DNA from 4 places in the Massilia sp. CMS3.1 genome. Region 3 is predicted to be linked to each of the others. Evidence: predicted binding sites of a transcription regulator. Region 3 holds the regulator's gene; each other region holds the start of a gene.
The links. The regulator LexA, encoded in region 3, represses DNA repair genes until DNA is damaged. The targets are predictions, from matches to a motif close to ACTGTATNNNNATACAGT.
Positions count from the first base shown of each region.

Region 1 (7,473 bases), on a different contig from region 3:
TGGGCGTACAGTTCGGCCGCGCGCTCGCGGTTGGTGGCAATTGCGCCGACGACGGCGGTGTAGACGGTGCGCGGCCCTTTATACGTACGCAGGTGGTCGGCGACGTCGCCTTTGCCCCCCCAGTACAGGAAACCGCTGCGCGGGAACTGGTCGGGGCCGAAGCCGAGGAAGCCGTGTACCAGCACGACCGGATCGTTATTCGCGGCGCGGACGGGGCCGGACAGCACCGCCAGCATCAGCGTGAGTGCGGCGAAAAGGATCCAAGGCAAGCGCGGCATGCATCACTCCGAGAGGTCGATTGCCTCATTGTCGGAGCGCGCGCAAAGGATGGGTTTGCGCCAGGTCGTGTGTGCGCAGAAAAGACACCGCTGGCGCACCAGAAGGGTGCGCCGTCGGCTTGACGAAATGAATCAGTCTGCTGTCGGGGCCGCGGTGGCGGCGGGCGCCGGCTGGCGTGCCCCGGTACTGCCCACCGCGCCCGGCGCGTTGGCATCGGCCGGCGCCGCGATCGAGGCGGTCATGCTGGCTTTCTCGGCGGCGTCGATCCGGTTGCCGTTCCAGACGATGTAGTCGTCGATCGAATACAGCTTGCATGGCTCGCGGCTTTTCGCCGAGCAGGTGATCAGGGCACGCGCTTCCGGCGCTTCGCCTTCCTCGGCCCAGGTCCAGGCGCCGCTCGGCGAGACGGCAAACGCACGCGGCGTCATCTTGGTCAGATAGTCGGCGTAGGCGCGGCGCCCGTTTTCCGAAAGGAAGGGTACGGCCTCGAGGTCGTCGAGCTGCGCGTAATCGGTACGCGGCGGGGTCGGGGGCGGCGGCACGCTGTGCAGCACCTCGGTCGGCATGCCGACGCTTTTCAGGAAGCGCACCATGTCCTCGAGCCAGATCTTTTCGCCGTCGCGGCTGGCCAGCATGCCGTGGGCGTCGCGCTTGAATGAAGCGAACTCGACCAGGCGCGCCCTGCCGCCAGCCTGGGAAAACGCTTCGTGCAGGCGGTTCGCCAGGTCCGGGCCGAACAGCGAATCGTTCTCGCCATACATCCACAGGCTCGGTACCTTGCTGTTGGCGCCATACTCGGCAAAGGCTGAGACCAGCGCCGAGCGCCAGGCGCAGCGGTTGCTGTCGTCGCGCAGGCCACCGGCAAAATTGATCAGGCCGCGCACGCCCGGCAGGTCGCGCGTACCCAGCGCCATCGTCGCCAGGCCGCCGTAGGACTGGCCGGCCACGATCACGTGGCCGGCGTCGATCCAGGACTGGGAGCCGGCATAGTCGAGCGTCGAACGGATGTCGTCGGCTTGCAGGTGGCCGTTGGCCGTCATGTCGCAGCCGCGGTCGCGGTAGCGCCCGGTCGAGTTGGCAAAGCCCTGGCGCATCGGCACCATCACCGCATAGCCGCGCTTAACAAACGCGGTCGCCATGTGATAGAAGCGGTCGCGCGGCTGGGCGCTCGGGCGTCCCGGATCCTTGCCGTGGTTAATCACCAGTAAGGGGAAAGGGCCGGGGCCGTTCGGGCGAAACACCGTCGTCTCCAGCATCGCGCGCTTGTCCAGACCCGCCGGTACCTGCACGATCTGCTCGTTCATCCGGTAATCGAGTTCGAGCTCCTGCTCGATCGCGACGCTAGGCAACATGGCCAGGCTGGCGAGCAGGGCAGTGGCGATCTTGCGAACAGAGGGGCGAACTCTCAACATGGGAAACTCTGGAATGCCTGCCGGTGCGACAGAATTGCTAGAAAGAATGAATTGATTCTAGGCACCTAGTAAAGGCAGGGCAATATCCGTTTAGGCAACTCCAGAGCTAAATTTTCGTGTGTGGTCAAGATGCTTATTTACATCAATATCGAACGCCGTAAACGTGGCGCCGCGGGCACAAAAAAGCATGGGCAAGCCGGCAAGATTGTCGTTTATTCAGCTGTCGAAAGGGCCATGGCGCGAGTACGAAGCGCACGCAGCGGGAAACAAATGGATGGCATTGCCGCGCATAGGGAGATCGGATGCGATTCCGGAACCGGCTCCTGATCCCTGGTCGTCGCCATCCTCGTGCCCGCGTTCGTCGGCGCGACGCTGGCGGTGGCGTATGTCTACCTTCAGCAACAAAAGGACCAGGAGCTTGCGGTCGCGGAAACCAGTCACGCCTTCGCGTTGCTCATCGACCACGAAATGCGGCAGCAGGAGGGCATCCGGGCGACCTGGTGGCGCATCAGTAGCCGAGCGTCAAGGTGGCGCGCCCGGCCACGCGACTTCACTAGAATGGTTGCGGGGCTGTTCCCGGCTTGAGTGGAGGCGAACATGGTCAAGGTAGCGGTGATTGTCGGCAGTACCCGTCCCGGGCGCAAGGCGCTCGACGTGGCGCGCTGGGTGATGGAAACGGCCTCTCAACGCACGGACGCGAGCTTCGAACTGGTCGACATCCAGGATTTCAAGCTGCCCCTGCTCGACGAGCCGGTACCGCCCTCGATGGGCCAGTATTCGAAGCCGCACACGATCGCCTGGGCCGAAAAAATCGCCCAATACGACGGCTTCGTGTTCGTCACGCCCGAGTACAACCACGGCACCTCGGGCGCGCTGAAGAATGCCATCGATTTTCTCTACAAGGAATGGAACAACAAGGCTGCCGGCTTTGTCGGCTACGGCAGCGCTGGCGGCGCGCGCGCCATTGAAAGCCTGCGCCTGGTGATGGGCGAACTGATGGTGGCCGACGTGCGCGCCCAGGTGATGCTGTCGCTGTTCACCGACTTCGAAAAAATGACGGTTTTCAAGCCGGCGGCGCATCAGATCAAATCGGTCGACGCCATGCTGGAACAGGTGGTGGCCTGGAGCGGGGCGCTGGCGCCGTTGCGGGAAAGCCCGCGCTGATACAATCGGCGCCTTTTGCGCGCTCATGACAGTTGATCTTCCTTCCCGCCGCGCCCTCTGCGCGGCCTGCCTGCGCGCGCAAAGCGCCTGCATTTGCGCCTGGGTGCGGCCGGTCGCGGTACAGGCCGGTCTGCTCATCCTGCAGCACCCGCTGGAAGTGGGCAATGCCAAGAACAGCGCGCGCCTGCTGCACCTGTGCGTCGCGGGCAGCCGCATGGCAGTCGGCGAGGTGTTCGATCCGGTTTCACTGGATGCCATGTTGCAGGCTGACGGGCGAACGCCGGTCTTGCTGTATCCGGAAACGCCCGGCCTTGTTTGCGCAAAGCCGGACAGCGCCATCCCTCCACACAAGCTGCTGATCGTCGTGCTCGACGCCACGTGGCGCAAAAGCCGCAAGATGCTGTACCTCAATCCCGCCTTGCAGTGCCTGCCGCGCCTGGCGCTGGTCGATATGCCCGCGTCCGGCTACCGCATTCGCAAGGCGCATGCGCCAGACCAACTCTCGACGCTCGAAGCGAGCGCTCATGCGCTGGGACAGGTCACGGGCGACATGGCCGCGGTGGCGCCGCTGTTCGCCGCTTTCGAAGGATTTGTGCAACAACAGGCCGCTTTTGTGCCGCTGACTGTTGCGCGCACGCGGGACGCTTGAGTTCAAATGCGTAGCGGCGTACCATACTGTATAAATATACAGTATAAGGTGTCCTCATGGAACTCCGTGAACGAACGATAGACCGGGAATACAGTGCCGAGCAGCCAATGTTGCCGCCGCGTCCGCTCGCGGCGCACAAGGGGCGCGGTGCCGTATCGAATATCCAGGGCCGTCATGAAGTCAAGGCCCGCGAAGGTTTCGACGATGGGTGGGAAGCGGGCGTCGAGTCCGGCGCCGCATCGCCCTTCAAGACCCAGGTGACGGACGAGTTCGCGAAGAGCATCCTCTCGCGCAACGCCTCGCCCGACATCCCCTTTACAGTCTCGCTCAATCCCTACCGCGGCTGCGAGCATGGCTGCATCTATTGCTTCGCCCGGCCGACCCACAGCTACCTGGGCCTGTCGCAAGGCCTCGACTTCGAGACCCGCCTGTTTGCCAAGGTGAATGCGGCCGAGCTGCTGCGGCGCGAGCTGGCCCGTCCCGGCTACACGCCCGAGCACATCGCGATCGGCGTGAACACCGACGCCTACCAGCCCTGCGAGCGCGAGTATCGCCTCACGCGCCAGGTGCTCGAGGTGCTCAGCGAATGCCAGCATCCGGTCGGAATGATCACGAAATCCTCGCTGATCGAGCGCGACATCGACCTGCTGGCGCCCATGGCGGCCAAGGGCCAGGCCTGCGCGGCGATCACGATCACCACGCTCGACTCGGAAATCTCGCGCACACTCGAACCACGCGCGGCCGCACCGGCGCGCCGCCTGCGCACCATCCGCACGCTGACCGAGGCCGGCATTCCGGTGAGCGTCAGCGTGGCGCCGATCATCCCCTTCGTCACCGAGCCGGAGATCGAGCGCATCCTGGACGCAGCGCGCGACGCCGGCGCGGTGAGTGCGCATTACGTCGTGCTGCGCCTGCCCTTCGAAGTCAACCCCCTGTTCCAGGAGTGGTTGGAGGCCCATTTCCCGGAACGGGCCGGGCGTGTGATGAACCGCGTGCGCGAGATGCGCGGCGGGAAGGATTACGACAGCGATTTTTCGAAACGCATGCACGGAGAGGGTGTATGGGCGGATCTGATTCGCCAGCGCTTTACCAAGACCGTCGAACGGCTGGGCCTGGGCAAGCTGGGCAGCCGCTTCGAGCGGCTGGATGCGACGCAGTTCCGGCGGCCGCTGGTGGTGCCCGCGGCAGCCGGCAAGGCGGGAGGCAAGAAGGCGGGGCAGCTGGATTTGTTTTGAATCGCGCCGCGACCCTGCGTCCTGGGCCTACTGACCCAGGCAAATCACCTTCGTCGCATATTCCTTGGCGTTGCTCTTCTTGCCCGCTGCCCAGTCAATGACTTCCTGGGCCTCGGCCACCGTCATGATCGTGGCCTTTTCCTTGTTCTTGATAAAGGAAACGCCTTCGAACTTGCCGTCCTTGCCGCGCATGACTTTGGCAAAGACGGGCGGCTTCTTGTCGCCGTCGGCAATCTTGTTTTGTTGAACGAGGTAACGCTGATCGTTGGTTTCCATGGGGCGCTTATGCTGAAGTGAACAATACAGGCTATATTTTACGTCCTGGATGAAGGGAGGCGGGATCAGCGCAGCGAATCGAGGAAATCGCTGACGCGCGCGGGCGCGACCGGCTTGGTGAAATGCATGTCGAATCCGGCTTCTTTCGAACGGGCGAGATCATCCTTCGCGCCCCATCCCGACACCGCGACGATCCTGCAAGCATCCAGGTCCTTGTTCTTCCTGAGCTGCTGCGCCACTTCATAGCCCGTCATCTCCGGCATGCCGATATCGAGAAAGACAACCTGCGGCAGGAATTGCTCCGCAAGCGCAACGGCCTGGCGCCCATCGTGCGCGACGCGAAGATCGTGGCCATGCATGTCAAGCAGTGCGGCCAGGGTCGACGCCGCATCGACATTGTCGTCGACCACCAGGATGCGCAAGGTTTTCGCTGCCCCGGCAGTCGCGTTGGGCGCTGCGACACCCGCGAAGACAGCCATGCCGCCCGGGTCGACAGGAAGCCTGACAATGAAGGTGCTGCCCTTGCCGGGTCCCTCGCTGATGGCCCGGACCGTGCCGTCGTGCAGGCTGACCAGCTGGCGCACCAGCGACAGGCCGATTCCCAGGCCGCCCTGGGCGTGGTGCATGTTGCGTCCCACCTGGCTGAACATGTCGAATACCGATTCCAGCGCTTGCGCAGGAATGCCGATGCCGCTGTCGGTCACTGAAATGACGGCGTCCATACCATCCTGCTCCACAGTCAGTGCGATGGTGCCGCCATGCGGCGTGTATTTCGCCGCATTGGTCAGCAGGTTTCCCACCACCTGGGCAATGCGGGCGGCGTCGGCATTGACCGGGAGCGGCGCATCATGCAGCTTCAGGCTGAACAGGTGATGGCCTTGCTCGATCAGGAGGAGACTGGTTTCAACGGCATTCGAGACGATGGACTTCAGGTCGACCTGGGCCTTCCTGATATCGACTTTGCCGTTGGTCACGCGCGCGATATCGAGCAAGTCGCCGATCAGGTGGGATAACTGCTTTACCTGGCGCTCGATAATGCCGCGTACGTTCATGATCGTCTCGGTACTGTCCGAGCGCATGCGCATGATTTCCAGGCCCGTGAGAATCGGCGCCAGTGGATTACGCAATTCGTGTGCAAGGACAGCCAGAAATTCGCTCAGGTTCTTGTTCGATTTGGCGACCTCGTCGAACAAGGAGCGCTGCTTCGATTCGGCCAGCCGAAGCGCCGCCTCAGTACGCTTGAAAGCATCGATGTTCATGACAACCGTCACCTGGCCGTTCAGGCCGCCGTCGCTGCCGGTAAGCGGTACTGCGGCCACCTGCGTCCAGATCTCGTTGCCGTCGTCGTTTGTGTACAGCGCTTCGATGCCTGGAACAACCCGTTCGCCGCGCAAGGCGCGCGCTCCTACGAAGTCCTGGCGCGCATAAGGCCGGCCGTCCGCATGCACAGCACGCCAGCGCTCGCGCCGCGCGTCGTCCAGCGACGGCAGGATATTCGTCGGCAGGTAGCTGTGCATTTCCTTATTCGACAGCACGACCTTGCCATGCCGGTCGACTACTGCAACGCCGACCGGCAAGGCCTCGAACATGGCGGAAAGCGTTTCCCGTGTTTCATGAAGCGCTTGCTCGGTCTGCTTCCGATCGTTAATGTCAAGGACATTGCCGACGAATCCGAGAAAGTCGCCGCCGGCGGACCACCTGGGCCGGCCCGCATCGATGACCCAGCGGTAACCGCCGTCCGCGTGGAGGAGCCGATGTTCGAGGCTGAATTCCTCCCTGCGCGCGTTGGCCTCCAGGAAGGCCTTGCTTGCCGCCGCGCGATCTTCCGGGTGGATCATCGCGGTCCAGCCTAAGCCCAGGCCCTCCAGTTCACTTTGTCCGGTAAAGGCATACCAGCCGCGCGACAGGAAAGAGCAGCGGCCATCGGGCTCGGTTACCCAGAGCATCGCCGGCGCGGCATCGGCCAGGGTCAGGAATTGCGACTCGCTGCGCGCCAGGGCGCGCTCGGCCAAATGCCGTTGCAGCGCGACGGTCGCCTGGTTGACGGCCACTCCATGTTGGCGATATTGCGCGACATTTTTCCAGGGGGTGCATTCGCCGGATCGATCATCCCGAGCAAGGTCTCGATCATCAGGGCCTGATCGAATTTTCCATCCTTGAGGTAAGTCTCGCGCCAGTTCAGGACTTCGAGTTGTCCCCCCGCCTCGGCTGCGGCGACGTTGATGCCTTCCTGTGCCAGGCGCGCCAGGTGGGCGTCGCGCCGGTCCGGATCGACGATGTGGAAGGCGCGGTCGCCCCGTTCGAACCCTTCCATAATGAAAGGCATGAGCACGCGATATTCTTCTTCCCTGGTATGGAAGAAGGCGCAGGCGTGGCAGGAATGGGTGAGGGTGGAACCGGCGAGGTGTACGTGCTTCTGTGCGTTCGGCATGGTGGCTACCAGGAATGATGAGCCAGA
Region 1 is NZ_JBIMES010000003.1:60,489-67,961, forward strand. Features, by position in the region: gene ACHAC9_RS06185 (esterase/lipase family protein) at 1-278, opposite strand, end outside; gene ACHAC9_RS06190 (dienelactone hydrolase family protein) at 411-1,691, opposite strand; gene ACHAC9_RS06195 (NADPH-dependent FMN reductase) at 2,289-2,855, shown strand; gene ACHAC9_RS06200 (tRNA-uridine aminocarboxypropyltransferase) at 2,881-3,504, shown strand; gene ACHAC9_RS06205 (PA0069 family radical SAM protein) at 3,612-4,739, shown strand; gene ACHAC9_RS06210 (hypothetical protein) at 4,767-5,015, opposite strand; gene ACHAC9_RS06215 (hybrid sensor histidine kinase/response regulator) at 5,081-7,027, opposite strand; gene ACHAC9_RS06220 (MEDS domain-containing protein) at 6,985-7,446, opposite strand.
Region 1: ACHAC9_RS06205 (PA0069 family radical SAM protein) is a predicted target of LexA. The motif match lies at 3,530-3,547, and genes of this name have one in related genera.

Region 2 (7,473 bases), on a different contig from region 3:
ACCAGCATGTATTTGGCGTGCTCGGACAGCCCGGAGATCAAGGAACCGAGATAGGTCAGTGCCGCATTGTCGGTGATTGCGGTCAGGCCAAGCGCACCGAAGAACAGGGCGGTCGGGCTCAAGCTGGAGATAATTGGCTGCAGCCACCATTGCTGCATCCCGCCCAGCACGACGAGTCCGGCCAGGAAAAATCCGACCAACAAGCCTTCCTTCAGGATCAAGGGATCCTGGTGACGCTGGTAAGCCTGGGTAAAGCCCAGGAACAGCAGGAACAGGCCGAGGAACAGCACCGGGTGGTGCGCCAGCAGCACGACCGCGGCCAGGAAGGCCAGGTGGATCGCGGAGACTTTGAGCGGTACCGGCAGGGCAGCCTCGGCGGTGGCCGGCGCCAGGTGCTTGCGCAGCAGAAAAATGACGACGCTGGCGTTGATGAGCACGGCCACGGCGGCGCGCCAGCCGAAGTGGGTCAGCATGTAGGCGCTGTCCCAGCCCCAGGTACCCGCCACCATCAGCACCGGCGGCGCGGCATAGGAGCTCAAGGTGCCGCCGATCGAGACGTTCACGAACAGCACGCCGAGCGCGCCGTATTTCAGCGGTTCCGGAATCCCGGGCCGGAACACCTGGGGCGCGAGCATCATGGCAGCGAGCGTCATCGCGGCCGGCTCCGTGATCAGCGAGCCGGTCAAGGGCACCAGGCCCAGGCCCAGCCAGGCGAGCGCGACTTCGGTGCGGATCGGCACCAGCCGTGCAACCGTGCCCAGCAGTGCACGCACCGCGTCGAGCACCGGGCGCGATGCGGCGATGACCATGACCACGAACACGAACAGGGGTTCGGTGTACTGGCGCGATTCGGCGTAGTCGACGGCGGCGCCCGGTCCGACAATGAGCGCCATTGCCACGAGCAGGACGAAGGCCCAGAAGCCGAACACGACCTCGACTTCACCGAGCAGGTGGAACAATCCTTCATGGCGCGGATGGCGCTCCGCCAGGACCTCGAAGCCCTTGGCGGCGAACGTGTGGACGAGGGCGCAGGCGAAGAGGATGGCGCCGACCAGCTGGATCGTGGTCATGGGCGGCGTCCGGAGAAGAGGGAAGCGGTCATTGTCATGCGGATAATGAATGGACGCCCATTATTTCATCTTTTGATGCAGGCCGGATGCTGGGTCGGACGCACTTACTCTTCAAGACAGTTTTTGCGCGTACACAAGGATAAAGTTAAATCGCGCGTTTTCAAACTATACACATCTTGCCAAAAGCTGAACGACCGAGTACTGTACATCCATCCAGTACTTTTGCATTTCCCCAATTATGTCTTGTTCACCGCACATTGCCACGCCAGAAGAATTGCACCCTTCGCTGTGGCGCGCCTCGCAGTTGGCCCACGCGCATGCACGCTGCGTCGACACTGGCCATCCTGCCTTGTCGAAGCAATTGCCGGGCGGTGGCTGGCCGACGGGCACGCTCATCGATTTGCTGCTGCAGCAGCCCGGCATCGGTGAAATGCGCTTGCTGCGTCCGGCACTGGCGGCAGCTGCATCGCGCCGCATCGTGCTGCTGCAGCCGCCCCATCCGCCGCAGGCGCTGGCGCTGGCCGCGCTCGGCGTGCCGCCTTCCCAGCTGATCTGGCTGCGCGCCACCCGCGGGGCCGATGCGCTGTGGGCGGCCGAGCAGGTACTGCGCAGCGGCAGTTGCGGGGCGCTGCTGTTCTGGACCAACCATGCGCGCGGTGAAAGCCTGCGCCGCCTGCACCTGGCGGCGCAATGCGGCGAGACCCTGTTCTTCATGATGCGCCCGCTGGCCAGCGCCCAGGATTCATCTCCGGCGCCGCTGCGCCTGTCCTTGCGGCCTGCCGCAGGCGGGCTCGACATCGGCTTCATCAAACGCCGGGGACCGCAGCGCGATGCGCCGCTGTTCCTGCCCCTCACTCCTTCTTTGCTCCAACGCCATGCGACTGTGGATCGGCCTGTATTTACCCCAGTTACCGCTCGAGGTGTTCAGCCCGAACTGGTCAACTGACCGTGGGGTCGTCGTGCTCGAGGGGGAACGGGTGCTGGCAGCCTCGCCCCTCGCGCACGCCGCCGGCGTCCAGATCGGCATGCGCCGCGGCGGCGTGCTGATGCTCATGCCCGAGGCGCGCATCGTCGAGCGTTCGCCCGAGCGCGAGGCCGAGGCCCTGCACGCGGTGGCAATGGCGCTGTTGCAGTACACGCCGCAGGTGGCGCAGGCCGAAGAGTCGACCTTGTTGATCGACATCGGCGCCAGCCTGCGCCTGTTCGGCGGCATCCGCGCCCTGTGTGCTCGCGTGCGCGCCAGCCTGCGCGCGCTCGGTTTCTCGGGCTGTCTCAGCTGCGCCCCGACCGCGCGCGGCACCTGGATGCTGGCGCGCCGGCGCGCCGGCCGCGTCCTCACGGTCGCTTCGCTCACGCGCCGGCTCGACCGCCTGCCGAGCACCTTGCCGCCGCCGGCCAGGCCGTTCGCCGCCTGGTTCGAGGGCATCGGCTGCTTCGACATCGGCGCCATGCGGCGCCTGCCGCGTCCCGGCCTGCAGCGCCGCTGCGGCCGCGCGCTGCTCGATATGCTCGATGCCGCCTACGGCATGGCGCCCGAGCTGTTCGAATGGATCGAGGCGCCCACCGTCTTTCACGCAAGGATCGAACTGTTCGACCGTATCGAGAACGCCGAACAATGCCTGCAAGGCGCCCAGCGCCTGGTGCAGCAACTCACAGGCTGGCTGTGCGCGCACCAGCTCGCGACCCTGCGCATCACGCTGCTGCTCGAACACGAGCGGGGCAAGGTAGCGCGCCCGCCCACCGCGGTCGAGATCGCGCTGGGCGAACCGACCTGGCGCGACGAGCACCTGGTGCGCTTGCTGAAGGAACGCCTGGCGCAGGTGGTGCTGGAAGCCCCCGTCATCGGCCTCGCGCTCGACGCCCCGCAACTGCAGCCGATGGCGCCTTTGACCGAGTCGCTGTTTCCCGAACCCGGCGGCAGCGAAGAAGACCGGGTGCGCATGCTCGAGCTGCTGATCGCGCGCCTGGGACCGGACAATGTTTTACAGGCGCTGCCCCAGGCCGATTACCGGCCCGAGGTGGCGAATGCCTGGGTGCCCTTGCACCAAAAGGTGCGCGAGTCGGTACGCTCTTCGCAGATGCCATCGGACGTGCAAAGCCTGCCGCGCCCCACCTGGATTTTGGCCAAACCGATCGCGCTCCTGATGCGCAACCACCGGCCGTTTTATGGCTCGCCTTTAAAAATGGCGTCGACCCCGGAGCGCATCGAGGCGGGCTGGTGGAACGAGCCGCAGACGCGCGATTATTTTATCGCCGAGGGGCAGGATCACACGCTGTACTGGGTGTATCGCGAGCGGATCGTGGGGGCGTCGGAGGATGCGCATCCACGGTGGTTCCTGCATGGCTTGTTTGGATGAACGTCCCTTCCTTGCACGCCCGCCCAATCCGGTGCAGAGTAGCGTCTTCTTCAAACAGGGAACGTCATGCCGACCGAACGCGTTGAGTTTCAGGGCCCGCACGGCAAGCTGGCGGCCAAGCTGGATTTGCCCGACGGAATACCGCGCGCCTATGGCGTCTTCGCCCACTGCTTTACTTGCAGCAAGGACGTACTGGCGGCGAACCGCATTGCGCAAGGCCTGGCCGCGCACGGCGTCGGCATGCTGCGCTTCGATTTCGCCGGTCTCGGTGCCAGCGCAGGCAATTTTGGCGACACCAATTTTTCATCGACCGTGGAAGACATCGTGGCCGCCGCCGGTTTTCTGCGCGAAAAGTTCACGGCGCCGCGTTTGCTGGTTGGCCACAGCATGGGCGGCACCGCCGTGCTGGCCGCGGCCCATCTCATTCCCGAGTCCACCGCCGTGGTGACGATCGCCTCGCCCAGCGATCCGCACTATGTGGTGAACGCCTTGTTGTCCGAGCACCTCGACACGCTTGCCCAGTTGGGCGAGGCGCGCGTCAAGCTCGCCGGGCGCGATTTTCACATCCGCCAGCAGTTTGTCGAGGACGCGACCCGGCATCGATTGGCCGACAGGATCGCGCACCTGGGCCGTGCACTGCTGGTCATGCATGCACCAAGCGACGATACGGTGGAGATTGCGAACGCAGTGAAGATTTTCGAGATGGCGCAGTATCCGAAGAGCTTCGTGTCGCTCGACGGGATCGATCATCTGGTGACGGGCAGGGAGGATGCGGCGCAGGTGGCCGCGATGATTGCGGCGTGGAGCACGCGGTATATCGACGGCGCTTGAAACGGCCGGTCATGTCGGAAAATCGTCGGATGGGCGGCGCCCAACCGACGAACAAGGCGCTATTCCTCGTCGAACTCTTCGGCGAGGTTCTTCCACCCACGGCTCTTGGCAAACGGCGCAAATTCCTCAGGCGCTTCGAGCACGATCAGCTGGCGGTCCTGCAGGCCAGGGTCGCTATGCTCAAAGTCGGGGCCGTTGTAGCCGAGCGCGCGCAGGCGGTCGATGATCTGCTTGACGAGGACGGTGTCCTTGTACAAGCCGCCGTCGACGGGGTTCGCGAAATCCACGTACACATCAATAATCCCGTAGCCCTCGTCGAAAATGCGGATCGCCTTGACGTCGTGGGAACGGCCGGTGCTGTCAACGGCCTTGAACGGGCCGGACAGTTCAATGTCGGTATCGGTAGTCATGGTATGAGCATACCACCGACCCGACATACGCGAAGTCCCGGAACACGCGTCAAGCGATCACGCCTTACTTGAGCGCCTTGTAAATCGCCTCCAGCCGGTCCGGCGTGCCGGGAATGCGTTCGAGGCGCGGATAGCGCAAGCCGCCATGGTAGTCGAGCGAAATCGTGCGCAGGTTATTGCCCTTTTTCACCAGCAGCTCGATCGGCGCCTTGCCGGTCTTCGACGCCTTGACGGCCGCCTTCAGTACCTCCGGCTTGAACACCTTGTTGTTCACGGCGACGATCGTCGTATTACCGGCCAGGCCGGCGCGGAAACCGGCGCCATCCCACTGCACGTTGCTCACGCCGCCATCGGCGCGCACGGCGAAGCCGAGCGAATAACTGAAGTCGGTCGACTTGCTGCGTTCCTCGCCGCCCTTGATGTAATCGGTGGGGGTGTCGGTGTAGACCAGCTTCCAGCCGGCGCGCGTCAAGCCGTCGAGCGGGGCGCCGGGGCCGTTGCCATCGAGGCGCGAACGCAGGAAGGGCACCCAGTCGAATTTCTGCACGCGGGTCAGCGTCGCGACGACATCGTCGAAGGTGTAGAAGGCGGGCAGGTAACTGCCGTTGTTGATGCCGTAGAAGGCGCGCGCGAAATCGTCGAGCGAACGCTTGTCGCCGGACAGCTCGCGGATCTTGGTGTCGACGTCGAGCCAGATCAGGGCGCCTTCCGAATAATAATCTTCGCTGCGCTGGTAGTTGCTCCAGGCGAGACCGCGGCGGCCGGCCACGATCGGGTCGTTCACCGTGTCCTGCACCGGGCGCCAGCTGCGTCCACCCGTGTTGTCATAGCGGGCGGCCGTGCTTGCCAGCGCATCGCGTGCGCCGGCTTGCGAGACCATGCCCGAGCGCGCGCCGAGTACGCTGCCCCAGTACTGGGTCTGGCCCTCGTACACCCACAGCAGGTTGTTTTGCAGCGGCGTGTTGAAGTTCGGGACGTCCTGTCCGCTTGGCCTGCGGAACTTGCCGTTCCACGAATGGGTGTACTCGTGCGGCAGCAGGTCGCGTCCCGCTTCGGTACGTGCCCAGTCCGTGAAGTAGCCCGGCTTGACGCCGTTCTCGCTCGACTGGTGGTGTTCGCGTCCGACGCCGCCGAATTCATCCGACAGCGCCAGCAGGAAATCGTAGTGGTCGTAGTGGTGCGAGCCGAAGAGTTTCAAGGATTGCTGCACCATCGCGCGGTGCGCCGCGATCTGCTCGGGTTTCGCTTCCAGGCTCTCGGCATTGTCGGCCACGACGTTCAGCGAGACACGCACCTTGGCGCCCGGATCGAGGTCGAACTTTTTAAAATGGCGGCCCGCGAACAGCGGCGAATCGATCAGCGTCTCGAGGTCGTGCGCCTTGAACTGGACTTCGTCGCCCGTGCGCTGCGCCGTCTCGAGTGCGGTGCCGTACTGCCAGCCCGCCGGCAGGGTGAGCGACGGCTGCACCGTGATGCGGCGCGCCACGTAACCGGCCGGGTACAAGGTCACCGATGGCCACTGCAGGCCGAGGATGTCGTCGGTCATGACGATGCGGCCCTGGGCCGGGTCGAGCGGCGACAGGAACTGGTATTCCGCTTCCAGGGTCGTCGCGCCTTCCGGCACGGTCACGTGGAAGGCGAACACCTCGACCGGGTCGCGCGTCCACGCGACCGGCTTGCCGTTGGCCGTGAATTTGAGTCCCGCAAGTTGCGTCAGCGGGCCGCTCGGGCCGTGGTTCGCCGGCAGCCATTGCGGATACAGGAAGGTCATCGGGCCAGGCTTTACGGGCACCGTCATGCGCATGCGGAAAATCTGCTGCGACAAATTGGTCGCATCGACTTTCAGGACGATGGTGCCGGGGTAGGGCTGGTCGACCGGAGCAGGGACGGCGGCTTGCGCCGGAAAGCTGAGGGCCAGGGCGAGGGCGAGGCTGGAAGCCGTCCTGGTGGCGAAGAGGAAGGGAGCGTGTGCGGTCATCTCGTAGGCAGTGTGGGGTCCAAAACCGGACGAGTGTAGCACGCAGAAAATCACTTAATACTCTGAAACACCGTTGCAAATAAAATTTGCAAAAAGTATAAAAAATCCGTATTTTGTATGCCTTGAAAAACGGTTGGGGTGGCATTAGATTGGTTCCAACGGATGCTCACGATGAGGTCCGTCAACTTATCGCTTAACTTTTAAAGGATATTTATCATGCGTACTTTTGACCTCGCTCCCCTGTACCGTTCCGCCATCGGCTTCGACCGCCTGGCCAGCCTGCTCGAGCAGCGCGCCGAAACGCAGCCGAGCTACCCACCGTACAACGTCGAGCTGCTCGCCGAAGACAAATACCGCATCGTGATGGCCCTCGCAGGCTTCTCGCGCGATGAAGTGGAAATCGTCGCCGAGCGCGACACCCTGCACGTGACTGGCCGCAAGCAGAAGGACGATACCCAGCGCACCTTCCTGCACCGCGGTATCGCCGCCCGCGACTTCGAACAGCGCTTCCAGCTGGCGAACCACGTAAAGGTCACCACCGCCTCGTTCGACAACGGCATGCTGACCATCGACCTGGTGCGCGAAGTGCCTGAGGCACTCAAGCCGCGCAAGATCCAGATCGCAGACGCGCACGTTGGCGATGCCAACGGGTCCATCGACAATGTTCAGCAGATCGAACAGCGTCAGGCCGCTTAAAGCGGAACGCGTGGCATAAGCGGTACAGGCAGTAAGGAAGAGGGTGCCCGCGGTCAGGGCGCCCTTTTTTACGCCTTGGGGCAGGCGGACAGTTTTGTCCAAACGCCCCAAGGCTGAGCTTTAAGCACCGT
Region 2 is NZ_JBIMES010000005.1:59,110-66,582, reverse strand. Features, by position in the region: gene ACHAC9_RS09835 (putative Na+/H+ antiporter) at 1-1,070, opposite strand, end outside; gene imuA (translesion DNA synthesis-associated protein ImuA) at 1,309-2,016, shown strand; gene ACHAC9_RS09825 (Y-family DNA polymerase) at 1,946-3,427, shown strand; gene ACHAC9_RS09820 (alpha/beta hydrolase family protein) at 3,494-4,258, shown strand; gene ACHAC9_RS09815 (hypothetical protein) at 4,318-4,668, opposite strand; gene ACHAC9_RS09810 (M61 family metallopeptidase) at 4,733-6,646, opposite strand; gene ACHAC9_RS09805 (Hsp20 family protein) at 6,863-7,342, shown strand.
Region 2: imuA (translesion DNA synthesis-associated protein ImuA) is a predicted target of LexA. The motif match lies at 1,271-1,288, and genes of this name have one in related genera.

Region 3 (7,473 bases):
GCTGGCGGACCGTGGCCTGGGCGGCCTGTTCGGCCTGGCGCGCGGGATTGTAATTGTGCTGGCCGCCGTCATATTGTGTTCCATGACCGCCATCCCCCAGCAAGCATTCTGGAAAGACGCGCTGTTGTCCCAACTGGCCGAGGCCGGAGCGCGAACGGTGAAGCCCTTTCTCCCCGCGGCGCTGGCGCAGCACCTCAAATTTTGACATCTTCGTTTTGAAATCCGTAACAGCATTCAGTTCTTAGGAGCGCACCATGTGTGGCATCGTCGGCGTCGTCTCGCAAACCCCCGTTAACCAGTTGCTGTATGACGCATTGCTGCTGTTGCAGCACCGCGGCCAGGACGCGGCGGGCATTGCAACCAATCACAGCAGCATGTTCTCGATGTACAAGGCGAACGGTCTCGTGCGCGACGTGTTTCGCACCCGTAACATGCGCTCGCTCCAGGGGAATACCGGTATCGGCCACTGCCGCTACCCGACCGCCGGCTCGTCGAGCGAGGAAGAAGCGCAGCCGTTCTACGTGAATGCCCCGTTCGGCATCACGCTGGCGCACAACGGCAACCTGACGAATCAGGCAGAGCTGAAAGAAGCGCTGTTCCGTAACGACCGCCGCCACATCAATACCAATTCCGACTCGGAAGTGTTATTGAACGTGCTGGCCCACGAGATCCAGGAAGCGGCCGACGGCTATTCCCTCGACGCCGAGGCGGTGTTCAAGGCGGTCGGCATCGTCCACCGCCGTGTACGCGGCGCCTACGCTGTCGTGGCCCAGATCGCCGGCCACGGCATGGTGGCATTCCGCGACCCGTACGGCATCCGTCCACTCTGCCTGGGCATGAATGAAACCGAGAATGGCGTCGAATACATGGTCGCCAGCGAATCCGTGGCTTTGGAAGGCATTGGTTTCCGTTTCGTGCGCGATATCGCGCCGGGCGAAGCCGTCTTCATCGACACCGACAGCAAATTGCACGAGCGCCAGTGCGCCGAAAACCCATCGCTCAATCCGTGCGCTTTCGAATACGTGTACCTGGCGCGTCCGGACTCGGTGATCGACGGCGCCTCGGTCTACGCGACCCGCCTGAAAATGGGCGAATACCTGGCCGACAAGATTCGCAAGGAAATTCCGATTGAGGACATCGACGTCGTGATGCCGATTCCGGACTCCTCGCGTCCGGCGGCGATCCAGCTGGCGCTGAAACTCGGTATCGAATACCGAGAAGGTTTCATCAAGAACCGCTACATCGGCCGCACCTTCATCATGCCGGGGCAGGGCATGCGCAAGAAATCGGTGCGCCAGAAACTGAACGCGATCGGGTCCGAATTCAAGGGCAAGAACGTGCTGCTGGTCGACGACTCGATCGTGCGCGGCACCACCAGCCGCGAGATCGTGCAGATGGCGCGCGAAGCGGGCGCGCGCAAAGTGTTCTTCGCTTCGGCGGCGCCGCCGGTGCTGTTCCCGAACGTCTACGGCATCGACATGCCGACCCGCGACGAACTGATCGCCTATGGACGCACTGTGGAAGAGGTGTGCGCCGAGATCACCGCCGACCGCCTGGTCTACCAGGATATCGAGGCGCTGAAGCGCTCGATCTCGGACGTCAATCCGGCGCTGACCAATTTCGAGGCTTCCTGCTTCGACGGCGTGTATGTCACGGGCGACGTCACCCCGGCCTATCTGGACCAGCTGGAAACGGCGCGCCACAATGGCGGCAAGCCGCAGATCGAGGACGAAGTGCGGACCCAGCTGAACCTGAATCCCGCGCTCGCCGCCGAGTAACCCGGCCGCCACCTGCCATGAGCGAAAATAGACACTACGGTTTCACGACCACCATCCTGCACAACGACCGCCGCAAGGCGATCGAGCACGGCTCGCTGCACAAGCCGGTCCACACCTCCGTCGCGTTCGGGTATAACGACGCGCGCCAGCTGGCCTCGGTGTTCCAGGGCAAGGAGCCCGGCTTTCGGTATGGCCGCCAGGGTAACCCGACGGTATCCGCGCTCGAGGACAAGATCACGAAGATGGAAGATGGCGTGTCCAGCCTGTGCTTCGGCACCGGCATGGCGGCCATCGGCGCGCTGTTCCAGGCACTGCTGCGCGAGGGTGACCACATCGTCTCGTCGAGTTTCCTGTTCGGGAACACCAACAGCCTGTGGCAGACGGTGGCAGGGCAGGGCGTTGCAGTCGACTTCGTCGATGCGACCGATGTCATCAATGTCGAAGCGGTGCTGCGTCCCGAGACGCGCATGGTGTTTGTCGAAACGATCGCCAATCCACGCACCCAGGTCGCGGACCTGGCACGCATCGGCGCCTTGTGCCGCGAACGCGGCATCCTGTATGTGGTCGACAACACGATGACCACGCCGTATCTGTTCCGCCCGAAGGCGGTCGGCGCGGCCCTGGTCGTCAATTCGCTGACCAAATCGATTGCCGGCCACGGCATCGCACTCGGTGGCGCGCTGACCGATACGGGCCTGTTCGACTGGAGCGCCTTCCCGAACATTGCGCCCAATTTCCGCAAGCAGGCAAGCAGCGCCCAGGGCATGGCCCAGCTACGCGCGAAAGCCTTGCGCGACTTCGGCGCCGCCCTCGGGCCGGAAGCGGCTCACCACATCGCCGTCGGCGCCGAAACGCTGGCGCTGCGCATGGAACGCACTTGCGCGAATGCGCTCGCGCTGGCGCAGATGCTCGAAGCCGATGACAGGGTGTCCGCGGTCCATTACCCCGGGCTCGCTTCGCATCCACAGCACGGCCTCACGACCGACCTGTTCCGCTCCGCCGGCTCGCTGCTCAGCTTTGAGCTGCGCGACGATATCGATCCTTTCGATTACCTGAATCGCCTGCAACTGGCGATCCCGGCCAGCAACCTGGGCGACACGCGTACGCTCGTGATTCCGGTTGCGCACACGATCTTCTTCGAGATGGGCGCCGAGCGCCGTGCCGGCATGGGCATTGCCGAGTCGTTGATCCGGGTCTCGGTGGGCATCGAGGATACCGAGGATTTGCTGGAAGATTTTCGTGCCGCGCTCGGCTCCCGGCTCGGCGCCCCATAAAGAAGCGTAAGGATGGTTGAGCCGGGGATGAGCGCGAGGTATGATGGGTTTTCGATTCTCCATCACAGCTCATGAAGCGTCTTCTCCTGATTGCCAGCCTGCTCGCCTGTAACGCCGCGCATGCCGACGCCTTGTCCGATGCGAACGCCCTGTTCAGCAAGAAGGCCTACCCGCAAGCCCTGGCTGCTTACACGAAGCTGGCCGCCGCCGGCAATGTCGAGGCCCAGCAGCAGCTCGGCGCCATGTATTTGTACGGCGAGGCGGGCGCGGTCGACGAAGCGAAGGCGCAGCAGTGGTTCAGCAAGGCGGCCGCGAAAGGCAATGCGGTCGCCATCGCTTCACTCGAGCTGATGAAGCAGCGCGGTGTGCGGCGTGCCGACATTGCACACTGGAGCATGACCTACGATGGCGCCGAACTCAAATCGGGCAAGTTTGCCTGCCCGGCGCCGCGTATTCCGCCCGTTTCGAAGCAGAGCGAGGACATTGCGCGCGTCTCGAATGCCATCAATAAATGGCAGACCTGCTACAACGGCTTTGTCGAGAACCTGAATGCAGCTTCTCCACTCACCAAGCAGATTCCGGCCGATCTTGCCAAGCTGATGAACGCAGCCGAGATCGAGCGCGCGAATACCCACCTGGCGCAGGTCCAGGAAAACCTGTCAGCAGAAGCGAAGGTCGGCGCACAGCTGGTGCTGGCCGATGTCGCCGTCTGGCGCAGCGCGACCGAAGCGTATGTCAAGGAGCACAACGCCATCATTGCCGCCAATCCGGGAGAGAAGCAGTATGACTTCGACAAGCCGATCGGCGCGGCGCCGAGGCCAAAGAACTAATTTTCGACGTAAAAAAAGCCGCGAGAAGCGGCTTTTTTTATCTGCGGCAGCTTGTGAACGCGGCTTAATGCCAGCTGCGCATCAGTCCGACTGCCAGGCCTTCGAGCGCGAACTCGTCGCCCGGTTCCACACGGATCACGGTGAAGTCAGGGTTTTCCGGCAGCAGTTCGATCGTCTCGCCGGTCTTGCGGTAGCGCTTGACGGTGACGTCTTCGCCGATGCGGGCCACGACGATCTGGCCGTTCTTGGCGCTGTCAACTTTCTTCACAGCGAGGAAATCGCCATCCATGATGCCGGCATCGCGCATCGACCAACCGCGCACCTTCAGGAGAAAATCGGGACGCGCGCCAAACATGGAAGGGTCGACGTTGTAGGTCGCCTCGACGTGTTCCTGCGCCAGGATCGGCGAGCCCGCGGCGACGCGGCCGACCAGCGGCAGGGACATCAGGAAGGCGGCCGGAATGGGAGGCACATGCGCCGGCACCGGATCGCGCAGGGAAGCACCGATCAGGCGGATGCCGCGCGAGGTGCCTGAGACGATCTCGATCGCACCTTTGCGCGCCAGGGCCTGCAGGTGTTCTTCCGCTGCATTGGCCGACTTGAAGCCCAATTCTTTTGCGATTTCGGCGCGGGTCGGGGGGAAGCCGGTATTGTCGATCGCTTCCCTGATCAGGTTCAGGATCTGTTCTTGCCTTGCGGTGAGCTTGAGCATAGGTCTGGCATGGTTGATGATTCAGACTGTATTTTTGTACAGTATTTCGTGGAATGCAAGAGAAATCCTGATTATTTAACGATTCCCGTGCAGCAAGTGTCGCTGGGGGGCGACGGCGCTGCCAGGATCGGCAGCGATTGCGCTGGTGCGTCAATCGCGCTATAATTGCCGGCTTTCCCTTCCCACACTCGTCTTGACGCCGAGGTGGGCATTTGTTTAAACGTCCTCAAGGAGTGTTGCATGCGTCATTATGAAATCGTTTTTATCGTCCATCCGGACCAAAGCGAGCAAGTCCCGGCGATGATCGAGCGTTACAAGACCACGGTGACTAGCCGCGGCGGTAACATCCATCGCGTCGAAGACTGGGGCCGTCGTCAGATGGCTTACCAGATCCAGAAGCTGCCGAAGGCACACTACATCTGCCTGAACATCGAGTGCGACAACGAGACCCTGGTCGAGCTGGAAACCGCATTCAAGTTCAATGATGCCGTGCTGCGTCATCTGACCGTGAAGATGAAGAAAGCTGAAACCACGCCATCGCCAATGATGAAGTCGGTCCAGCGCGAAGACGCAGCCAAGAGCCACCGCGCAGAAGCCCCGGCCCAAGCCGCTGCTCCTGCTCCAGCCGCCGCTGCTGCCTAAGTTTTTCTTGCCAGGAATCGTGAACGCGTTGAAGTGAACCAGCTACAAGTCGTCGCCAGCATCGCTGAACGCGACGTACTGCGCTTTACCCCCGCCGGCGTGCCGGTCGTCTCGGCAATCCTGATGCACAGTTCGCAGCAGGTCGAGGCAGGGGTGGACAGGCTGGTCGAGTTCGAAATTGCCGCATTCGCCGCGGGTGAGATTTCGGGCCGCTTCGCCAGCGCAGAGTTGGGTGCAGCGCACCAGTTCACAGGATTTTTGGCCAGGAAGAATCGCAACAGTAAAGCCCTGGTGTTTCACATCATTGATTTTAGTGCCGCCGCTTAAATTATTAGCGGCCACCTTTTAGATACAGGAGCCTCAAATGGCATTCGGTAAAAAGTTCGACAAAAACAAAGCCAAGCTTAAAGAAAAGCGCAAACAGCAAAATCCGCTGTTCAAGCGTAAGAAATTCTGCCGCTTCACCGCTGCAAACGTGGAACAGGTCGATTACAAAGACGTCGACACCCTGAAGGACTTCGTCCAGGAAAACGGCAAGATCATGCCGGCACGTCTGACCGGTACCAAGGCGCACTACCAGCGCCAGGTCGACACCGCGATCAAGCGCGCACGTTACCTCGCGCTGCTGCCGTACACCGACCTGCACAGCGCTTAATCGCGTCGTACAGTTCAGAACATCCTGGAGAAAAATATGCAAGTTATCCTTTTGGAAAAAGTTGTTAACGTCGGCAACCTGGGCGACGTGGTCAAGGTCAAGGACGGTTACGCACGTAACTTCCTGATCCCGCAAAAGATGGCCCGCCGCGCTACCTCGTCGGCTGTTGCCGAGTTCGAAGTCAAGCGCGCCGAGCTGGAAAAAGCTGCTGCTGAAAAGCTGTCGGCTTCGCAAGCCCAAGGCGACAAGCTGACCGGCATGACGATCACCATCGCCCAGAAAGCCGGTGTTGACGGTCGTCTGTTCGGTTCGGTCGGCAACTTCGACATCGCCGAAGCCCTGACCAAGCAAGGTTTCGCAGTTGAAAAAGCACAGGTTCGCCTGCCGACCGGTCCCCTGAAGACCACCGGCGAGCATCCAGTTGCTGTCGCTCTGCACACCGACGTCGTCGTGGAAATCACGGTCGCTGTCGTGGGCGAAGCTGCATAAGTTACGCTTGTTGTAATACGAAAAAAGCCGGTCCGCCGGCTTTTTTTACGCCCAGAAACTCTCCAATTATTTCAGCCGTGTGACCGGAGGGGTTATAATGCCCGCCATGAATAACCCCGCAGATCCTCAGCTCGAATCGCTGCGCATTCCCCCGCATTCCATCGAGGCAGAGCAGTCCGTCATTGGCGGCCTGCTGCGCGATAACGCCGCGTGGGATCGCATTGCCGACTTCATGCATGCGGAGGATTTTTACCGCTACGACCACCGCATCATCTTCGAACAGATGGTGCGCTTGATTAACGGCGGCAAGCCGGCTGACGTGATCACCGTCTACGAGGCCATGGTCTCGCTCGGCAAAGCCGATGACGTCGGGGGCCTGCAATACCTGAACGCCATGGCGCAGAACACGCCGTCGGCAGCGAATATCCGCCGCTATGCCGAGATCGTGCGCGACCGCGGCATCTTGCGCAAACTCATTACCGTGGCCGACGAAATTTCGGGCAGCGCGTTCAATCCGCAAGGCAAGGAAGTCAAGCAGATGCTTGACGAAGCCGAATCCAAGATCTTCGCCATCGCCGAGTCCGGCGCCCGTGGCGCCCAGGGCTGGAATCCGATCCAGCCGCTGCTGACCCAAGTGGTCGAGCGCATCGACGAACTGTACTCCCGCGAGAACCAGGGCGAAATCACCGGCGTGCCGACCGGTTTTATCGACCTCGACCGCATGACCTCGGGCCTGCAGCCGGGCGACCTGGTGATCGTCGCCGGCCGTCCGTCGATGGGCAAGACCGCGTTCTCGGTGAACATCGGCGAGAACGTCGCCATCGAAGCGGGCTTGCCGGTGGCGATCTTCTCGATGGAGATGGGCGGCACCCAGCTGGCCATGCGTATGCTCGGCTCGGTCGGCCAGCTCGATCAGCACCGCCTGCGTACCGGCCGCCTGAACGACGAGGATTGGCCGCGCCTGACGCACGCGATCCAGAAAATGAACGACGCCCAGGTCTACATCGACGAGACGCCGGCACTGAACCCGATCGAAATGCGCGCGCGTGCGCGCCGCCTGGCGCGCCAGTGTGGAAAGCTCGGCCTGATTATC
Region 3 is NZ_JBIMES010000014.1:65,509-72,981, forward strand. Features, by position in the region: gene ACHAC9_RS19875 (CvpA family protein) at 1-205, shown strand, start outside; gene purF (amidophosphoribosyltransferase) at 255-1,778, shown strand; gene ACHAC9_RS19885 (cystathionine gamma-synthase family protein) at 1,796-3,052, shown strand; gene ACHAC9_RS19890 (sel1 repeat family protein) at 3,124-3,882, shown strand; gene lexA (transcriptional repressor LexA) at 3,947-4,594, opposite strand; gene rpsF (30S ribosomal protein S6) at 4,835-5,236, shown strand; gene priB (primosomal replication protein N) at 5,270-5,563, shown strand; gene rpsR (30S ribosomal protein S18) at 5,601-5,891, shown strand; gene rplI (50S ribosomal protein L9) at 5,928-6,380, shown strand; gene ACHAC9_RS19920 (replicative DNA helicase) at 6,487-7,473, shown strand, end outside.

Region 4 (7,473 bases), on a different contig from region 3:
AAACCGCACCTGGTGGCCGGGGATTTCGCGGGCCAGGCCCTGATCACCTATCCGGTGCCGGACGACATGCTCGACCTGGTGCGTCAGGTGCTGCGCCCGGCCGGCGTGGAGCCGCCGCGCAGGACGACCGAACTGACGGTGGGCATGCTGCAACTGGTGGCCAGCGGGCGCGGTTTCGCGGCCTTGCCGCTATGGGCGGTGAACGGGTATCTGGAGCGCGGCTACGTGGCGCGCCAGCGCATCGGCCCCGATGGTTTGACCGCGCGCCTGTACGCGGTGGTGCCGAAGCGGCTGGCGGGCAATGCTTACCTGGCGGACTTCGTGCAGGTGATGCGCGAGACCTCGTTGCTGGCGCTGCCCGGGATCCGCTTGCTGTAGCGCCGGTCAGTCCAGCCTGATCGCCTTCGCCTTGATGACCTTCCCCCATTTTTCGCGCTCGGTTTTGGCATAAGCAGTCATGTCGTTCGGACTGCCCGGAGTAGCTTCCAGCCCAAGCGCCTCGAAACGCGTTTTGACGGCTTGCGTATCGATCGCCTTGAGCAGGGTGCGGTTCAATGTCTCGACAGTCGCCGCCGGCGTCTTTGCCGGCGCCACCATGCCCTGCCATGCATAGGCTTCAAAGCCGGCCAGTCCCTGCTCGCTCAGTGTCGGGATGGTCTCGAAATGGGCGACCCGCTTCAGGCTGGCGACGCCGATGGCGCGCAGTTTGCCGGCGCGGATGTGCGATCCACCCGCAGCGGTGTCTATGAACATGAACGGAATCTGCCCGCCGATGACGTCCTGTACCGCGGGCGCCGCGCCTTTGTAGGGCGCGTGCAGCAGCTTCAATCCGGACACATCGGAAAACAGCTCGATGGCGAGATGATGCGGGCTGCCGGCGCCCGGGCTGCCGTAAGCCACCGGCTTGTTTTGCGCCTTCGCCCAGGCCATGAATTCCTGCAGGTTTTTTGCCGGTACGTCGGCGTGGACGACCAGGATCATCGGGAAGCGGGCGATGAGGCCGACCGGCACGAAATCCTGCTCGGCGTTGTAACCCGGCTTCGTATACAGGAACTGGTTGGTCGCCAGGGTGGCGGTATCTGCCGTCAGCACGACATGTCCGTCCGCTTTCGCCTTGGCGGCATACGCGGCGCCGATATTGGTGCCCGCGCCCGGCTTGTTGTTGGTGACAATCGGCTGGCCAAGTGTCCTCGTCATTTCCGACGCAATCACTCGCGCCACGACGTCGGAACCGCCGCCTGCCGCGTAGGGGACGACCCATTCGACAGGGCCGGTCGGGAATGCCAGCACCGAGGCCGGTGCGGCGAATGCGATGGCGGCCATGCAGCGCCGGGTGATGGTCGAGAAGATCATGAGGTCTCGATTGGTCTTGGTTGGCAATAATTTAACATGCGCTCATCGACCTGCGCACCGACCGGTACCACACGCCGGAAAACTGGCTGGCAGAATAACTGATATACTCGATTCGTCCCGTCCAACGACCTCCTTATGCGACGAGCATTCGTCATTTTCCTGATCCTGCTGTTTCCCTTGAATGTATTTGCGCTGTCGACGTCTGTATCGTCGGTGCAGCAAGCGGCTATGACGCAATACGGTGGGGTGTCGGCAGGCGATCTCATTGCCGATACCGAAGTCGCGCCCGAGATGCAGTCGATGGGTGATCCCGATGCGGACGAACCGCCTTCCGGTATGGATTTTCATGACACGGTCAATGAGGAAGGTCACTGGCAATCGACCATTCTGCCTGGCCGTTCGCTTGCTTCGCAGCTGCCATCCCGGCGCGGTCTGGCGCCATTCCCACCGGTAAAACCTCCACCCCTGCGTTGATGCGCAGTCCCTGCCGTCGTTGGCATGGACTGTGCCGTGCGCACGCCGCTCACACAGCGCATCTGCTGGCGGCATCCCCTTGATCCCTGATTCCGAGCATGCCGCTCGTCGAGCCGGCGCCGTATGGGGCATCACATTGTAAAAAAATTGAAGAGGTAATACATGGAATGGCTATTCGACCCGACAATATGGGCGGGTCTGCTTACACTTGTCGTCCTGGAAATCGTCCTGGGTATCGACAACCTGATTTTCATCGCGATCCTGGCGGACAAACTGCCGCCCCACCAGCGCGACAAGGCGCGGCTCATTGGTTTGTCGCTGGCAATGGTGATGCGACTGGGCTTAATGACGATCGTGTCTTGGCTGGTGACGCTGACGGAACCCTTGTTTTCGGTTGGAACGCAGAGTTTTTCCGGCCGCGACCTGATCCTGCTTGGCGGCGGCCTGTTCCTGCTGTTCAAGGCAACCACCGAACTGCATGAACGCCTGGAAGGCATTACCCATGCGCACACTGGCCCGAAGGTATATGCGGGTTTTGGCGTCGTCGTGGCGCAGATCGTCGTGCTCGACGCCGTGTTCTCGCTCGACGCCGTCATCACCGCGGTCGGCATGGTCGACGAACTGGGCGTGATGATGGCGGCCGTGATCATTTCCATCGGCGTCATGATCCTGGCCTCGAAGGCGCTCACGCGCTTCGTGAATGCGCATCCGACAGTCGTCGTCCTGTGCCTGAGCTTCCTGCTGATGATCGGCCTGTCCCTGGTGGCCGAGGGTTTGGGCTTCCATATCCCGAAAGGATACCTGTACGCGGCCATCGGTTTCTCGATCCTGATCGAAGCCTTGAACCAGTTCGCGCGCCGCAATTTCCTTAAGAACGAAGCACGCGTACCGCTGCGCGAGCGTACGGCCGACAGGGTGCTGAGTCTGATGGGCAGCCGCAACCGCATGGATCCGGTGAACGAAGCACCCAATGCGCAGGTGGTGGAAGAAGAAACATTCGCCGCTGAGGAACGCAATATGGTCAGTGGAGTCCTGATGCTGGCGGACCGCTCGATCCGCTCGATCATGACGCCGCGCTCGGAAATGTCCTGGGTCAATCTCGAGGACAGTGTCGAAGAGATCGTGCGCCAGTTGCAAGATTCGCCGCACAGCCTGATGCCGGTGTGCCGGGGGCAGCTCGACGAGGTCGTTGGCATCGGCCGCACCAAGGACCTGATGGCTGACCTGCTGCTGCGCGGACGGATCGACGAATGCGGCGAGGGCAGTCCAATGCGCCAGGCGATCATCCTGCCAGATACCGTTGGCGTTCTGAAGGCCATGGATACGCTCAAGCGTTCGCATGGGCAGCTGCTGCTGGTGACGGACGAATACGGCATTGTCCAGGGCCTCTTGAGCCCGGTCGATATCCTCGAGGCGATCGCCGGTGAGTTTCCAGACGAAGACGAACAGCTGGCCATCCAGACGCGCGCTCCGGGCGAATGGGAAGTGGACGGTGCAGCCGACCTGCGCCTGCTTGAACAGGTGCTGGAAACGGATGGCCTGGTCAGTGACGACGCCGACTATACGTCGCTGGCGGGCTTCCTGCTGGCGCGCTTCGGGCGTTTCCCGGAGGTCGGGCAAAGTGTCGAACTGGATGGCTTGCGTTATGAGATCCTGGCCGTCGAAGAGCGGCGCATTCTCAAGGTATCGATCCGCCGGATCGCCATGGTGTCGCCTCACGAGGCACAATCCCACGAGAATGTGAAGGAGAATTGATGAAAGAACTGGCCGGTGGTCCGGCCTTGTCAGAGGTCTTGCAGCAGCTGGCCGACGACGAGGGGCGCGAACGCGTCTCGGTCGGCGACCTGCTGACGGCGCTGTCCGACCGGGCGCTCGGCGCCTTGCTGTTCGTGTTCGCCTGCCCGAACGCGCTGCCGGCCTTGCCCGGCACCTCGGTCATCCTCGGCGCGCCGCTGGTGCTGTTGGCCGCGCAGCTGGCGTTCAACCGGCAGCCCTGGCTCCCCGGCTTCATCGCCAGGCGTTCGATGTCGCGCGCTGACTTCCAAAGGCTGATCGGGCGCATCTGCCCCTGGCTGCAGCGTGCCGAAAGGATGCTGCGTCCGCGCGCGAGCGTCTGGGCACTGCCGCCCATGGAGTACCTGGTGGGCGTGGTCTGCCTGCTGCTGGCGATTGTGGTACTGCTCCCTATCCCGCTGGGAAATATGCTGCCGGCGCTGGCGATCAGCATGCTGGCGCTCGGGATTCTGGAGCGCGACGGCTACTGGATCGTTGGAGGACTCGTCACGGCGGTAGTCGCGGCTGTGGTGGTGTCCGGGGTGCTGTTTGCCGCGCTGCAGGCGACCCTGTTCGTCGTCATGAAATTTTTCGCATGACTGTGTGAATTCGCTGCGGTGACTTTTCGTATCCGCACGGAAATTATTGTCAGTTGACCTCGTTGGGTATACTGTGTTTTTATACAGTATTTTGTGAACTCACAATATCCCAGCGTGCCGATGCCATCACACCCCCCGCCGCCGACCCAGGGCCTGCCCGCTCAGCTGCCAGCTCATCTTCCAGATTATGCCGAGCTGTTCTGCCTGTCGAACTTCTCCTTCCTGCAAGGCGCCTCGCATGCGGAGGAGCTGGTGGAGCGTGCGGTGCGCCTCGGCTATTCGGCGCTGGCGCTGACCGACGAGTGTTCGCTGGCCGGCGTGGTGCGGGCGCACGCCGAAGCGAAGGAAGCGGCGCTGCCCTTCATTGTCGGCGCCCATTTTCACTTGCGGCAAGCGGGCGGCGATCCGGCGCTGTCGCTGATCCTGCTGGCGCAGAACCGCAATGGTTACGGCAACCTGTCCGAATTCATCACGCTGGGACGCACGCGTAGCGAGAAGGGGACCTACTTTCTCACGCCCGACGATATCGCCGATCCGCCCACGCAGCTCGCCCATTTAAAGGGCATGCCCGACTGCCTGGCGATCCTGCTGCCACACTATCCCGGTCACGAAGCACAGGATGTCGACCGCCTGCACGCGCAGGCGACGTGGGTGGCGGCGCAATTTCCAGGGCGCGCCTGGCTTGGCCTGGTGCTGCTGCACCGCGCCTTCGACGAGGCGCACCGGGTCACGGTCGAGGAAGTCGGCTGGCAGCACCGGCTGCCCATTGTCGCCCTCGGCCACGTCGTGATGCATGTCCGCTCGCGCAAACCCCTGCAGGACACGCTCACGGCGACGCGCATGAACAAACCGGTGGCCGAATGCGGCTACGGCCTGGCGCAAAACGCCGAGCAGCACCTGCGCGCGCGCCTGCGCCTGGCGAACATCTACTCGAACGAGGCATTAAACGAGACACTCCGTGTCGCTTCGCTGTGCACCTTCTCGCTCGACGAACTGTGTTACGAATACCCGAACGAAGTGGTGCCAAAGGGACAGACGGCGAGCAGCTTCCTGCGGGCCGAAACCTATATCGGCGCGCACCGGCGTTTTCGGGAAGGGATCCCGGCGAAAGTGCAAGCCCAGATCGAGCATGAACTGAGCCTGATCACCGAGATGAAGTACGAACACTACTTCCTCACCGTCTACGACATCGTGCACTTCGCGCGCTCGAACAACATCCTGTGCCAGGGGCGCGGGTCGGCCGCCAATTCGGCGGTGTGCTACTGCCTCGGCATCACCGAGGTCGATCCGGCGCGCGCGAATTTGCTGTTCGAGCGTTTTATTTCGAAGGAGCGCAACGAGCCGCCCGACATCGACGTCGACTTCGAGCACCAGCGTCGCGAAGAAGTCATCCAGTACATCTACAACAAGTACGGCCGCACCCGCGCCGCGCTGGCGGCGGTCGTCATCAGCTACCGGCCCAAGAGCGCGCTGCGCGACAGCGGCCGCGCGCTCGGCGTCGATCTCGGCATCATCGAAAAGGTCTGCAAGACCCACCGCTGGTTCGACAGCAAGGCCGACCTGCTGAACCGCCTCGCCGAGAGCGGCCTCGATCCGGAAGCACCGCTGTCGCGCCAGTGGGCGACCCTGGCGCAGCAGCTGCTGAACTTCCCGCGCCACCTGTCGCAGCACCCGGGGGGCTTCGTCATCGCCCAGGGCAAGCTGTCGCGCCTGGTGCCGATTGAGAACGCGGCGATGGCCGATCGCAGCGTCATCCAGTGGGACAAGAACGACCTAGAGGAACTCGGCCTGATGAAGGTCGACGTGCTGGCGCTGGGCATGCTGTCGATGCTGCGCCGCGCGCTGGAACTGGTCAGCCTGCGCCACGGCAGCCTGTTCGAGATGCAGGACATCCCGCCCGACGACAAGGCGACTTACGACATGATCTGCGCGGCCGACACCGTGGGGGTGTTCCAGATCGAGTCGCGCGCCCAAATGAGCATGCTGCCGCGAATGAAGCCGCGCGTCTTTTACGACCTCGTGATCGAAGTGGCGGTGGTGCGTCCGGGCCCGATCCAGGGCGGCATGGTCCATCCCTACCTGCGCAGGCGCCAGGGCCTGGAACCGGTGCGCTATCCGAGCGAGGAAATGCGCGCCGCGCTCGGGCGCACGCTGGGCGTGCCGATCTTCCAGGAGCAGGTGATGCAGGTCGCGATCCTCGGCGCCGGTTTTACGCCCGGCGAGGCCGACCAGCTGCGCCGCGCGATGGCGGCCTGGAAGAGAAAGGGGGGACTCGAACACTATTACGACCGCATCGTGCGCGGCATGTTAGAGCGCGGCTACGAGCTCGAATTTGCGGAAGCCATCTTCAGCCAGATCCAGGGCTTCGGCGAATACGGCTTTCCCGAGTCGCATGCGGCCAGCTTTGCACTGCTGGCCTATGCCAGCTCCTGGATGAAGTGCCACGAACCGGCGGCCTTCCTGTGCGCGCTGCTCAACAGCCAGCCCATGGGGTTCTATTCGCCCTCGCAACTGGTGCAGGACGCCCAGCGCCACGGCATCGAAGTGCGGCCGGTCGATATCGCGATCAGCGGCTGGGAATCGACACTGGAAGAATTGGATGATTCCTCGCGCCAGCCGGCGGTGCGCCTCGGTCTCTCGCTCCAGCGCGGCATGAGCCGTGAGGCGGCGGTGCGCATCGAGGACGCGCGTGCGATCCGGCCGTTCGAGAACGTGGCCGACCTGGCGCGGCGGGCAGGGCTCGACCGTGGCGACTTGCAGGTACTGGCCGGCGCCAACGCCTTGCGTTCGCTGGCCGGCCACCGGCGCGAAGCCTTGTGGCAGGCCGTCGGCGGTGTGCCCGACAAGGACCTGCTGCGCCCGACGACGATTGACGAAGAAATGCCGCTTCTCGCGGCGCCCTCGGAAGGCGACGAGATCGTCAGCGACTACCGCGCGCAAGGCCTCACATTGGGACGCCACCCGGTGGCGCTGCTGAGGAAGCAATTGCTGGCGCAGCGCTTCATGCCGGCATCGGTACTGGGCGAATACGCCGACGGCCAGCTCGCGCGCGGCTGCGGCCTGGTCACCGTGCGCCAGCGTCCCGGCACCGCGAATGGCGTACTGTTCCTGACGCTGGAAGACGAGACGGGCAACGTCAACGTGATCGTCTGGCCGGACCTGGTGGAGTACCAGCGGCGCGAAGTGCTGGGCGCGAACCTGCTCGGCGTCTACGGCATCTGGCAGAGCCAGGGGCAGGTGAAACACCTGGTCGCCAAGCGGCTGGTGGACATGT
Region 4 is NZ_JBIMES010000005.1:36,696-44,168, reverse strand. Features, by position in the region: gene ACHAC9_RS09755 (LysR family transcriptional regulator) at 1-378, shown strand, start outside; gene ACHAC9_RS09750 (Bug family tripartite tricarboxylate transporter substrate binding protein) at 385-1,353, opposite strand; gene ACHAC9_RS09745 (hypothetical protein) at 1,489-1,827, shown strand; gene ACHAC9_RS09740 (TerC family protein) at 1,990-3,582, shown strand; gene ACHAC9_RS09735 (exopolysaccharide biosynthesis protein) at 3,582-4,199, shown strand; gene ACHAC9_RS09730 (error-prone DNA polymerase) at 4,320-7,473, shown strand, end outside.
Region 4: ACHAC9_RS09730 (error-prone DNA polymerase) is a predicted target of LexA. The motif match lies at 4,270-4,287, and genes of this name have one in related genera.